DNA from 3 places in the Fundidesulfovibrio magnetotacticus genome. Region 2 is predicted to be linked to each of the others. Evidence: predicted binding sites of a transcription regulator. Region 2 holds the regulator's gene; each other region holds the start of a gene.
What was found. Region 2 encodes sigma-54, which starts transcription at its own class of promoters, with help from an activator protein. Its sites were predicted from a motif close to CTGGCACGGNNNNTGCTT; they were not measured.
Positions count from the first base shown of each region.

Region 1: NNJEOMEG_RS17405 (periplasmic heavy metal sensor) is a predicted target of sigma-54. The motif match lies at 1,078-1,095, and genes of this name have one in related genera.
Region 3: NNJEOMEG_RS08780 (PEP-CTERM sorting domain-containing protein) is a predicted target of sigma-54. The motif match lies at 1,802-1,819, and genes of this name have one in related genera.

Region 1 covers NZ_BLTE01000019.1:33,222-36,803, forward strand. The annotation lists gene NNJEOMEG_RS17400 (hypothetical protein) at 1-286, opposite strand, end outside; gene NNJEOMEG_RS17405 (periplasmic heavy metal sensor) at 449-991, opposite strand; gene NNJEOMEG_RS17410 (GDP-mannose 4,6-dehydratase) at 1,263-2,237, shown strand; gene gmd (GDP-mannose 4,6-dehydratase) at 2,234-3,325, shown strand.
Region 2 covers NZ_BLTE01000014.1:120,371-123,952, reverse strand. The annotation lists gene rapZ (RNase adapter RapZ) at 1-224, opposite strand, end outside; gene NNJEOMEG_RS15030 (PTS sugar transporter subunit IIA) at 340-792, opposite strand; gene hpf (ribosome hibernation-promoting factor, HPF/YfiA family) at 792-1,331, opposite strand; gene rpoN (RNA polymerase factor sigma-54) at 1,372-2,811, opposite strand; gene NNJEOMEG_RS15015 (KdsC family phosphatase) at 3,096-3,582, opposite strand, start outside.
Region 3 covers NZ_BLTE01000007.1:48,572-52,153, forward strand. The annotation lists gene NNJEOMEG_RS08775 (hypothetical protein) at 1-709, opposite strand, end outside; gene NNJEOMEG_RS08780 (PEP-CTERM sorting domain-containing protein) at 896-1,777, opposite strand; gene NNJEOMEG_RS08785 (patatin-like phospholipase family protein) at 1,940-2,968, shown strand; gene NNJEOMEG_RS08790 (hypothetical protein) at 3,144-3,582, shown strand, end outside.

The DNA of each region.
Region 1 (3,582 bases), on a different contig from region 2:
CGAAAACGATGCAGGCCACGGCCAGGGAGGGGCCGAAGTCGCCCTCGCCCTGGGCAGGGGCCATCACGCGGCGACCGCAGGGGATGAGCGAGGCCAGCCAAGCCAGGGCCAGCAGAACGCCCAGGCCCATGTGCAGGGCCTGCCACCTGGGATGGGACAGACCAAGAAAGGTCCAGCCGGACCACTGGGCCACTTCCGCGGAGGGTCCCGCGAAGAGGGCCAGGGCGGAGGCGATCACGCCTGCCATGGCGAAGGAACTGAGAAGCCAGAGAAGACGTCGGATCATGAGCGGGCTCCCGGGGTTGAAACGCTCCGGCCGCAGGAGGCCGGGCCTTTGGGCGGTTTATACCTCGGGGGCGTGCATGGCAATCGCCGGGCCAGGGATGAGGGGGAACCCCGCCGATGGGGGGCGGGGTTCCCGAGGTGAGGGGGGTGAGGTGGACAGGAACTATTGCGCGGGCGCTTGCGGGGTCTGCTGGCCGGGGGTCTGGCAGCAGGGGGGCAGCTGGTCGGCCTGGGGCTGTGCCGCCTGGGGGCCGCCGCAGCCGGGGCCGTAGCCCATGCCCATGCCCCTTCCGTAACCGCCGCCGGGACCGCCGCAGCCCTGGCCGTAGCCGCCGCCGGGCCCGCCCGCCAGGGGCATGTTCACGCCGGTCTCCTTGAGGATGCGCTGCTGCAGGGCAACGCGCTCCTGGTAGACCATGGAGGAAAGGGTGCCGATCTCCTTGGCCAGGGCGTCGATCTTTGCCGAATCCGGCTTGGGCTGCACGAGCAGGGCGTTCATTTCGGCCTGCTTGGCCCACTTGCGGCTCTCCAGATCGTAGAGCTTTTGGCGGCCTTCGGCGTAGAGCTTGGCCACCTGCTCCTGCTTTTCCTGGGGCAGGTTGGAAAGCCAGGCGTGGAACCCGCCGCCGGGACGGGCGACGGCCAGGGACCCGAAAGCCACCACAGCCGCCAGGGCCAGGATCGACAAGGCAAGACGCGATTTCATGGTGTTCTCCTTGGATTCGTCCATCACGCCGCGCCAGGGCGCGGCGTGCTGTGGCGGACCGGGTCTCGTCGGCCGCCGAACCCATTTAGCAGCAAGCGTGCCACAAAATTACATCAATATTTACTGCAACCTACGACTTTTGAAAGGACCGATCAAACGCAATGTGCAACTCTTTGCACATCGATTTGCACAACAGCGCATCGGGTCGCCATTGACAGCGCCCTACGTTTGGCCCAAGAAAAGCCGCCAAACGTCAACTCCCGGACCCAGCATGAAATCCGCCCTCATCATCGGCATCACCGGCCAGGACGGGGCCTACCTCTCCAGGCTTCTGTGCGACAAAGGCTATCGCGTGGCCGGCACCTCGCGTGACGCCCAGATGGCCAACCGCTCGGGCCTGGCCGCCCTGGGCGTGGCGGACCGGGTGACCATCCACTCGGCCTCGGTCACCGATTTCCGGGGGCTCTGGCAGGCAGTGGAGCGCTGCGAGCCCGACGAGATCTACAACCTCGCGGGGCAAAGCTCGGTGGGCCTTTCCTTCGAGCAGCCCCTGGAGACCTTCGAGTCCGTGGCCGCCGCCACCCTGAACATCCTGGAACTCCTGCGCCTGCTGGGCAAACCCGTGCGCCTCTACAACGCCTGCTCCACCGAGGTGTTCGGCAACGCCCCCGGCCCCGCCGACGAGGAGAGCCCCTTCCGACCCCGCAGCCCCTACGCCGTGGCCAAGGCCGCCGCCCACTGGGCCGTGGCCAACTACCGCGAAGCCTACGGGCTCTACGCCTGCTCCGGCATCCTCTCCAACCACGAGTCGCCCCTGCGTCCGCAACGCTTCGTCACGCGCAAGATCGTGGCCGCCGCCTGCCGCATCGCCGGCGGGTCCGGCGAGCGCCTGAGCCTGGGCAACACCGACGTGGTGCGCGACTGGGGCTGGGCAGGCGAATATGTGGACGCCATGTGGCGCATGCTCCAGCAGGACGAACCCGGCGACTACGTGATCGCCACCGGCCGGAGCTTCTCCCTCCAGGATTTCATCGTCCGGGTCTTCGCCGAGCTCGGCCTCGACCACGCCGACCACGTGGACCGCAATCCGGGCCTCCTGCGCCCCTCCGACATCCTCGTGAGCCGCGCCAATCCAGCGAAATCCCAGGAGAAGCTGGGCTGGCGCGCCACCATGGCCATGCCCGAAGTGGCTGCCGCCATGGTGCGCGCCGAACAAAAGACTTCCCATCAGGAGACCATAGCATGAGCCACAAGAAAGCCCTCATCACGGGCATCACCGGCCAGGACGGGGCCTATCTGGCCGAACTGCTGCTCGGCAAGGGATACGAGGTCCACGGACTCAAGCGCCGTTCCTCGCTCTTCAACACCGACCGCATCGACCACCTCTACCAGGACCCCCACGTCGACGGCCGCAAGTTCATCCTGCACTACGGCGACCTCACCGATTCCACCAACCTCATCCGCGTGATCCAGCAGATCCAGCCGGACGAAATCTACAACCTCGCCGCCCAGTCCCACGTGGCCGTCTCCTTCGAGACGCCCGAATACACCGCCAACTGCGACGCCCTGGGCACCCTGCGCATCCTCGAAGCCGTGCGCATCCTGGGCCTCGGGCAGAAAACGCGCATCTACCAGGCCTCCACCTCCGAACTCTACGGCCTGGTCCAGGAAACGCCCCAGACCGAGAAGACCCCCTTCTACCCCCGCAGCCCCTACGCCGTGGCCAAGCTCTACGGCTACTGGATCACGGTGAACTACCGCGAAGCCTACGGCATGTACGCCTGCAACGGCATCCTCTTCAACCACGAGTCCCCCCTGCGCGGCGAAACCTTCGTCACCCGCAAGATCACCCGCGCCATGGCCCGCATCAAGCTGGGGCTCCAGGACACCCTCTTTTTGGGCAACCTCTCCGCCAAACGCGACTGGGGACACGCCCGCGACTACGTGAAGATGATGTGGCTCATGCTCCAGCAGGACACCCCCGACGACTACGTGATCGCCACCGGCGTGCAGTACAGCGTGCGCGACTTCGTACGGGCCGCCGCCAAGGAACTGGGCATCCCCCTGCGCTTCGAAGGCGAAGGCGTCGAAGAGAAGGCCTACCACGCCGAAACCGGCAAATGCCTCGTGGCCGTGGACCCGCGCTACTTCCGCCCCACCGAAGTGGAGACCCTCCTGGGCGACCCCGCCAAGGCACGCGAAAAGCTCGGCTGGACCCCCAAGATCACCTTCGAGCAGATGGTCGCCGAAATGATCCAGGCCGACCTGCGCGACGCCGAACGCGACAACATGTGCAAGACACAGGGCTTCCGCACCTACGACTTCCACGAATAGAGACGCGCGCGCACCCGCGCGGACACAAGGCCGCCGCAGTCTGCACGACCGCGGCGGCCTTTTCGTTGAGACGCAGGGTGGCGGGGAAGAAGCCTCCGGCGGGCAAAGAGGGCTCCGCCCTCTCTGCACTCTCCCGCCGGGGGGAGAGCCTCCCCCCGAACCCCGGCAGTTGCTTCGCGGGCTTCACCGGCTGCGCCGTGGTGTCCTGTGACTGCGAGCCGACCTCCTGCGCGGACCTCGCGGCAGATCGTCTTCAA
Region 2 (3,582 bases):
CAGCTGTCGTCCAGGTCCGTGGCGCCCAGTCCCAGGGCCAGGCCCCGGTGGCGCACTGCCGCCTGCCCCTGGAAGAGGCTGGCCAGCTTGGGCATGAGCACGGGCGGCAGGCCGTCCACGCAGAAATAGCCCATGTCCTCGAAAACGTTGAGGGCCGTTGATTTCCCGGACCCCGACAGGCCCGTGATCACCACCACGGGCAGATGGACGCTCGCTCCCGGCATGGCATCGCTCCTTGTGAAAAGTCCCCGCCGCGTGGTCGCGCGGCGGGGACCGGCCTATCACACATCGCGTCCGTTTGCGTGACGAAGCCGCCGGCCCTCACGGGGCCCGGCAGGTTCACGCGTGGCTGGAAAGCACCTTCCAGAGAGCCTCGTGGTCGGCTGCGTCCAGGAAGGAGCGCCGGAAGCCCTCGTCCGAGAGAAGCCGCGAGATCTGCGCCAGGATGCGCAGGTGCATGCCCGCCACGTGTTCGGGCGCGAGCACCAGGAAGAAGATGCGGCAGGGCTTGTGGTCCAGGGATTCGAAATCGATCCCCGCACGGCTGCGCCCGGCCACGATGACGATCTCCTTGAGCGAATCCATCTTGCCGTGGGGAATGGCGACGCCGTCGCCGATGCCCGTGGTGCCGAGATTCTCCCGGTCCATGAGCACGCGCAGCGCCTTTGCCGGGTCCACGTCCGGGAAGGCGGCGGCCACGGGGGCCACCAGCTCCGCGAGAACGTCGGGCTTGCCCCCGGCCGCCAGGTCCTCCAGGACGAAGTCCTTGCGCAGGTATTCCCCCAGGCGCATCAGAGGGAAACCCCAGGATCGATCAGGCCGTAGTCGCCGTTCTTACGCTTGTAGAGCACGTTGACGCGCTCGGTTTCGGCGTCGAGGAACACCAGGAATTCGTAGTGCATGGCGTCGAGCTGCTCGGCGGCCTCTTCAACGCTCATGGGCTTGGGGCTGTACTTGTCGGATTCCTCGATGGCGTGGACCTTGCCCTCGGTGGTGAAGCTCACCACGCCCATGGTCACGTCGCCCTGGGTGGCCTTGCGGCGGTCCTTCATCTTCTCGCGCAGCTTGCGCAGCTGGGCGTCGAGCTTGTCCGTGATCATGTCGATGGTGGAGTACATGTCGTCGGAGCGCTCGTGGGCCGAGATGTGCATGGCGTCGGCGTCGATGACCACGTCGGCGATCTGGCGGGTCTTTTCAACGGAAAGAGTGACCACCACTTCGGCGTTGTCGGAATTGCTCATGTACTTGGAGAGCTTGTCGAAACGCTTGGCAGCATATTCCTGCAGGCCGGGAGACGGCTCGAAGTTCTTGAAATTGAAAGCGATATTCATGATGACCTCCGGGGGTGACGCCGCGTGGCGGCGGATTTGACTACAAAACGTCCTTGCGCTTCGAGGAGGACTCGATGCCCATGGCCATGCGGTACTTGGCCACAGTGCGCCGCGCGATGTTCACCTGCAGGCGCTGCTTGAGAATCTCCGCGATCTGTTCGTCGCTGGTGGGCTTTTTGGGGTCCTCGGCCGAGATGAGCTGTTTGATCACGGCCTTGACCGACTCCGAACCCACCGAGGAGCCGTCGTCGAGTTCCAGCGCCGAGTTGAAGAAGAACTTGAGCTCGTAGATGCCGTGCGGGGTGGCCACGTACTTGCTCGTGGTGATGCGGCTCACGGTGGATTCGTGCATGCCGATGTCGTCGGCCACGTCCTTCAGGATCAGGGGGCGAAGCCGCGTCACGCCGTCCTCGAAAAACTCGCGCTGAAATTTCACTATGGATTCGAGCACCTTGAACAACGTGCGCTGGCGCTGATAGAGGCTCTTCATCAGCCACTGGGCGCTGCGCATCTTGTCCTGGAGATATTCCTTTTCCTTGTTGGCGCTGGAACGGCCCATGTCCTCCATGTAGTAGGGGGAAAGCTGGAGCTTGGGCAGGCCGTCCTCGTTGAGCACGATCACGAAGTCGTCTCCGTATTTGTACACGAACGCGTCCGGGCTCACGTACACCGGGTCCGGCGAGCTGAAATGCGAGCCGGGCATGGGGTCGAGCGTCTGGATGATCTCCAGATACTCCTTGACCTCCTCCATGCTCAAGCGGAACTTTTTCGCCAGGGGCTTGTAGCGCTTCTTCTCCAGGTCTTCCAGGTGGTCGCGCACGATCTCCAGGAGCACCGGGTCCGTGTAGCCGTACACCTCCAGCTGCACCAGCAGGCACTCCTGGGGCGAACGCGCGGCCACGCCCACGGGATCGAGCCGCTGCAGCACCTGGATGACAACCTCCACCTCTTCGGGAGTGACCGCAAGCACCTGGGCGAGTTCCTCCGCGCTGGAGCGCAGATAGCCCCCGGAGTCGAGGTTGCCCACGATCTCGTCCGCGATGGCCTGCTGCCGCGCGTCCAGGGGAGAAAGGCTGATCTGCCACGCCAGGTGGCCTTCCAGCGAGGGCTTGGCCGTGAGCCTGGCCTCGAAGGACATGCCCTCCTCGGGCGTCTCGTGCTCGCGCACCGTGGCCTGGCGCGAGGTGGAAGCGAAATCGCCCAGGTAGTCGTCCCACTCGGCCGTCTTCATCAGCTCGCGCTGCATGGCCCCCTCCTCCTGGGTGGGGTCGGGGGCGTGGGAGTCCTCGGCGATGGTGGGCTCGGGCCGCTCGTCGTCGAACTGGGTCTCTTCGAGCAGCGGGTTCTCCATGAGCTCCTGCTGCACCGTCTCCACCAGCTCCAGACGGGAAAGCTGCAACAGCTTGATGGCCTGCTGCAACTGGGGCGTCATCACCAGCTGCTGCGAAAGCTTGAGTTGCTGCCTGAGCTCAAGTGCCATCGTGCTGTCGTCTCCTTGTGGATTGGACCGGGCGGCTAGCAAGAAGAATGCCGGACGCCCGCCTAGCCCGGTGGTTATGCACCAAAACCGAACCGGAAGCAAGACTTGACGGCTTTTTCCGTGAAGCGCCAAGGACGGCGGGGGCGGACGAACGGGCAGTCCGGGGAGAACCTTCCGGCGCGCAAAGGGCTTCGCCCTCCGCACTCCCGGGTGGCTTCGCGGGTTTCACCGGGTTCTGCGCGGCCGGACAGGCGGCCATCGCCGCATTTCGCCCGACGTATCGGCTACAGGGCGATGTCGCGCCAGAGGGCTTCGCGTTTTCCCTGGGCGGTGAGCAGCAGGCGCACGGCGTCGCGCACCGCGCCGTGCCCTCCGGGCAGGCGGGAGACCCAGGCGGCCAGGCGCAGGATTTCGGGCTGGGCGTCGGCGGGGGCCATGGGCAGCCCGGCCCGTCGCATGGGCGCGGCGTCGAGCCAGTCGTCGCCCATGTAGGCCAGGTGCGGGAAGTCGAGGCCGCGCTCGGAGAGGATGCGTTCCAGGACGGGGAGCTTGCGCAGGTGGCCGCCGTGGAAGGCCGTGACGCCAAGCTGCCGGAGCCGCTCCTCGGCCTGATGGTTGGGCAGCCCGCTCAGGGCGGCCACTTCGATGCCCGCGCGCTCCAGGAGCTTCAGGCCCATGCCGTCGGGGATGGAGAAGCACTTGAGGGACTGCCCTTGCTCGTCCAGCCAGAGGCGGTTGTCGGTGAGCACGCCGTCCACGTCGAGCACGAGC
Region 3 (3,582 bases), on a different contig from region 2:
TCCATTCCCAGCGCTCCTGGGGCGCGGGGGAAGCCACGCCGTGCAGAGGATCCGACATCATGGTCTCGTTGTCGGCAACCCCGAGCCACGCAAGCTCCGTGAGCAGACAGCGAACCCCCGGACGGCTTTCAAGCCAGTCGAGGTGGGCCTGCATGGCATTGCGCGCGAAAGCTTCCAACTCCCCTTCCGAATGGCGGCCGGCGGTCCAAAGGCGCTCCATGGGCAGCAGGGGAAGCCGTGCAAGAGCATTGGCGGAAATCGTGATGTCCGGGCTCACCCCGGGAAGCGGGTCGACGGGGACGAATCGGTTCGGGAGTCGCACCCCGGATTTCAGGGACTCCAGCACTGCGGAAAGCGAGCCGGTAAGGTCCGCATGGAGAAGGCGCACGTTGCCAAGCCGCGCGGCCCTGCGCCGGACCTCCAGAGGATGGGCGACATCGACGAGCACGACGTTGACGAACAAGCGGGAAAGCTCTTCCAGCGGAACATCGAGACACCACCCCGACCCCGCCACCACGGCGACGCCATGCCCGGCGGCCGATCGGGCGGACCGAAGGATAAAAGCGCGGCAGGCTTCGAGATGACCCCGCCAGGCCTCGGCGTTGCGCGTCCAGATTCCCCGGTAACGGGCGGCATCCCGCGCGTACCCCAGGGGTTTCGCTTGGTCGAGCACGGAGGCCGAAAGGGCCCAGTACCATTCTTGGAGCATTGCTTGTCTGCTTGTACGTGTTTGAGCAGGTACATCATCCTGTAACAACGCTTCAAGCGGTTCGTCTAGTGGGGGGGGGCGATCGGGGCCGCAGGAATCATTCGGATCGGGGCCAGAAACGACAAAGCCCGGCGGCCGAACACCGCCGGGCCTGTAAGGATACCCGACATGAATTGAAACGATCCCTTACACTTCTTCCTTACTGCGGGCCCGCCTGCGCAGGAAGGAGATTCCCAGCGCGCCGGCGCCCATAAGGAGCATGGAGGCGGGTTCCGGGTTGGGAATGGGCGCCCGCTCGTAGAAGACGTCGTTGGCGCAGCTCACCGCGAAGCCTACAGTCATGGAATGATGACCTTGCAGCTCGATGCCGCCGCCGGAAAGGGTCCAGGTGGCCCAGAAGTCGGTGCTGGTCGTATTCACAGCCACGCTGGTGGGCCAGGTGACCGTCGCGGTGATGCCGGTGGGGTCGCCGGGATCTTTGGCCTGCACGGGGTGGTTCTTGCGCCAGTCCCAGCCGCCGAGGTTGTATTCGTAGACCGTGGACATGTTGTAGTTGGCGGCCCACGTCGCCGTGTTGCCATACTCCAGCCCCGCACCGTCGGCTTTGTACACCGTCCACTGCGAGTCGACCACATCGTTCTTCACCGCGTCCATGGCCGCCTTTTGCTGAGCCGACGACGCTGTCGCCGTTCCGCCCGGGCGAACGAGCGAATCGGGGTTGTGGATGATGTAGTCCCAGTCCGTGTCGTTGTCGATGTTGATGAAGATGTCTCCGGGCTTCAACTTGTCGGAGTTCCACGAACTGCGCGACTGCTGCGTCGGAAGGAAGAAGTCGACGGAGACAGCGGTTAGGTGCGTTCCGTTGAAAGTGAATCCAATCTGTTTGATGTCCGGAATGCCTATGACATCCCCGGGGATGGCCCCGTATTTGGTCCCGTATGTCGTGACATAGGTCGAGGAGTTGTATCCGTCCCAGTTCAGGTTTGTGTCCTGGGTATACTCAGGAGCCGCCAGGGCGGACCCGCTGAAGAAGACTGACAACGCCAAGATCAGTGTGAACGGCTTCATGGTGATCTCCTTTCAAAGGTCCTAAAGCATGAATCGTGCCACGACGGCCTGCCAGGCCCGTGCGAGAGGACACGGATCATGGAGTGCAATTTGCTTGGTCAGCCTGGCCCGGCACGGAGGATCAAACCCGAACACAAGCCACCCAAGCCCGGAGGATACGGCGTGACCCAATTCCGAAATCTTGTCTTCAAAGGCGGCGGGGTGAAGGGTGTCGCGTACATCGGAGCGTTGGAGGCCCTTGAGCAGTACGGGGTCATCCCGGACATCCGCAGGGTTTGCGGCACGTCCTCGGGGGCGCTCGTGGCCGCGCACATAGCCCTGGGCGGCCGGGCCGAACAACTCGGGCGGCTGCTGGACAGCGGCTTCCTTCGCGGACTTCTGGACAAGACGTTCTGGCCTGGCCAGCCCCTGCCCCACCTGCTCACCGATTACGGCTGGTTCCAGGGCAAGCGCCTCAGCCTTTGGCTCAAGCGGCACATGGAGAGCCTTTCGGGCGATCCCGGAATCACCTTCGGACAGCTTGAGGGACTTGCGGGCCGCAGCGGCGCTGCCTGCAAGCATCTGGCCGTCATCGCGACCAACGTGACACTCCAATGCGCGCACATCTTCAGCGCCTCGACAACGCCGGAACTGCCCATCTGGAAGGCGCTCCAGGCCTCCATGAGCATCCCTTTCCTGTTCAGCGTCGCCCGGCTCGACGGCGAGGGCCCCTACGTGGACGGCGGCCTCACTTGGAACTACCCGCTGAATTTCTACGACGAGGCGCGGTGGCTCTCGCAGGAGGACGACGCGAGGCTCTTCGCCCTGGTCGACCACCCCTCCTCCAGAAACGCCAGCCGGTTCTATAACAAGGAAACCCTTGGGCTCATGGTGGAGACCCGGACGCGAGACGCCGGCGTCGCGCCCGATGATTCGGGCTTCCGGCGCGGCATCGAATCCTTCCCTGCCTACATCAAAGCCATGATCGGACTGATGACCGACTCCAGTTCCGGGAATTTCCTCAACCTCTCCGACTGGCAGCGAACCGTCTTCATCGAAGCGGACGGTGTGCGCGCAACGGATTTCAACCTGCCGCAGGAGTCCATCGCGAGTCTGCAGGAGTCCGGCCGACGGTCGGTCCACGCCTACATGCAATGGTTCCTCGACCAGAGCAACCGCCCGCTGAATCGCGTTGAGGAGTCCACGGCCTAAGGGGGCGTGACGCAAGCCGTCGGCCGGTCACGGAAGACCGAGGCGTCGGCGGACGCAAGGTCCCCTGTCCGCTGCCGGTTTGCCTTGCCGCCGGGTTCGGGTTATGCTTGCGGCGCGACGGTTTTTCGCGGGCCTGGAGCCCGGGCCGCCCGCGACCACGAACACGGCGGCTGCAATGGACACCACGCTCTCTCTGGAAATCCCCCCGGACCCTGGCTACGCCCGCGTCCTGACCACCGCCGCCGAGGCCCTGGCCCGGTCGCGCGCGATGGCCCCCCGCGAGCAGATGCGCTTCCAGCTGGCCGTCGAGGAATTCTTCCTCTACCTGGCCAAGACCCTGCCGGACCACGGCCCGGTCCGCGTGGCCCTCACGGGCAGCTCCTACCAGACCCGCGCATCCATCCGCTTCCGGGCCGAGGGGCTCTGCCTGGGCGCGCTCAACGCCTGCCGCCCCCCCGCCCCCTCGGGCGCGGGGGACGACGGCGAGCCTCTGAGCCTGATCCTCGCCGGGCGCGTGGCCGACCGTTTCCGCCTGGAAAGCGAGGGCGACGGCTCCTTCGTCCTGCACGCCGAGGTGGACAAGGCCTATCCGGCCATGGACTCCCCCATGGGAT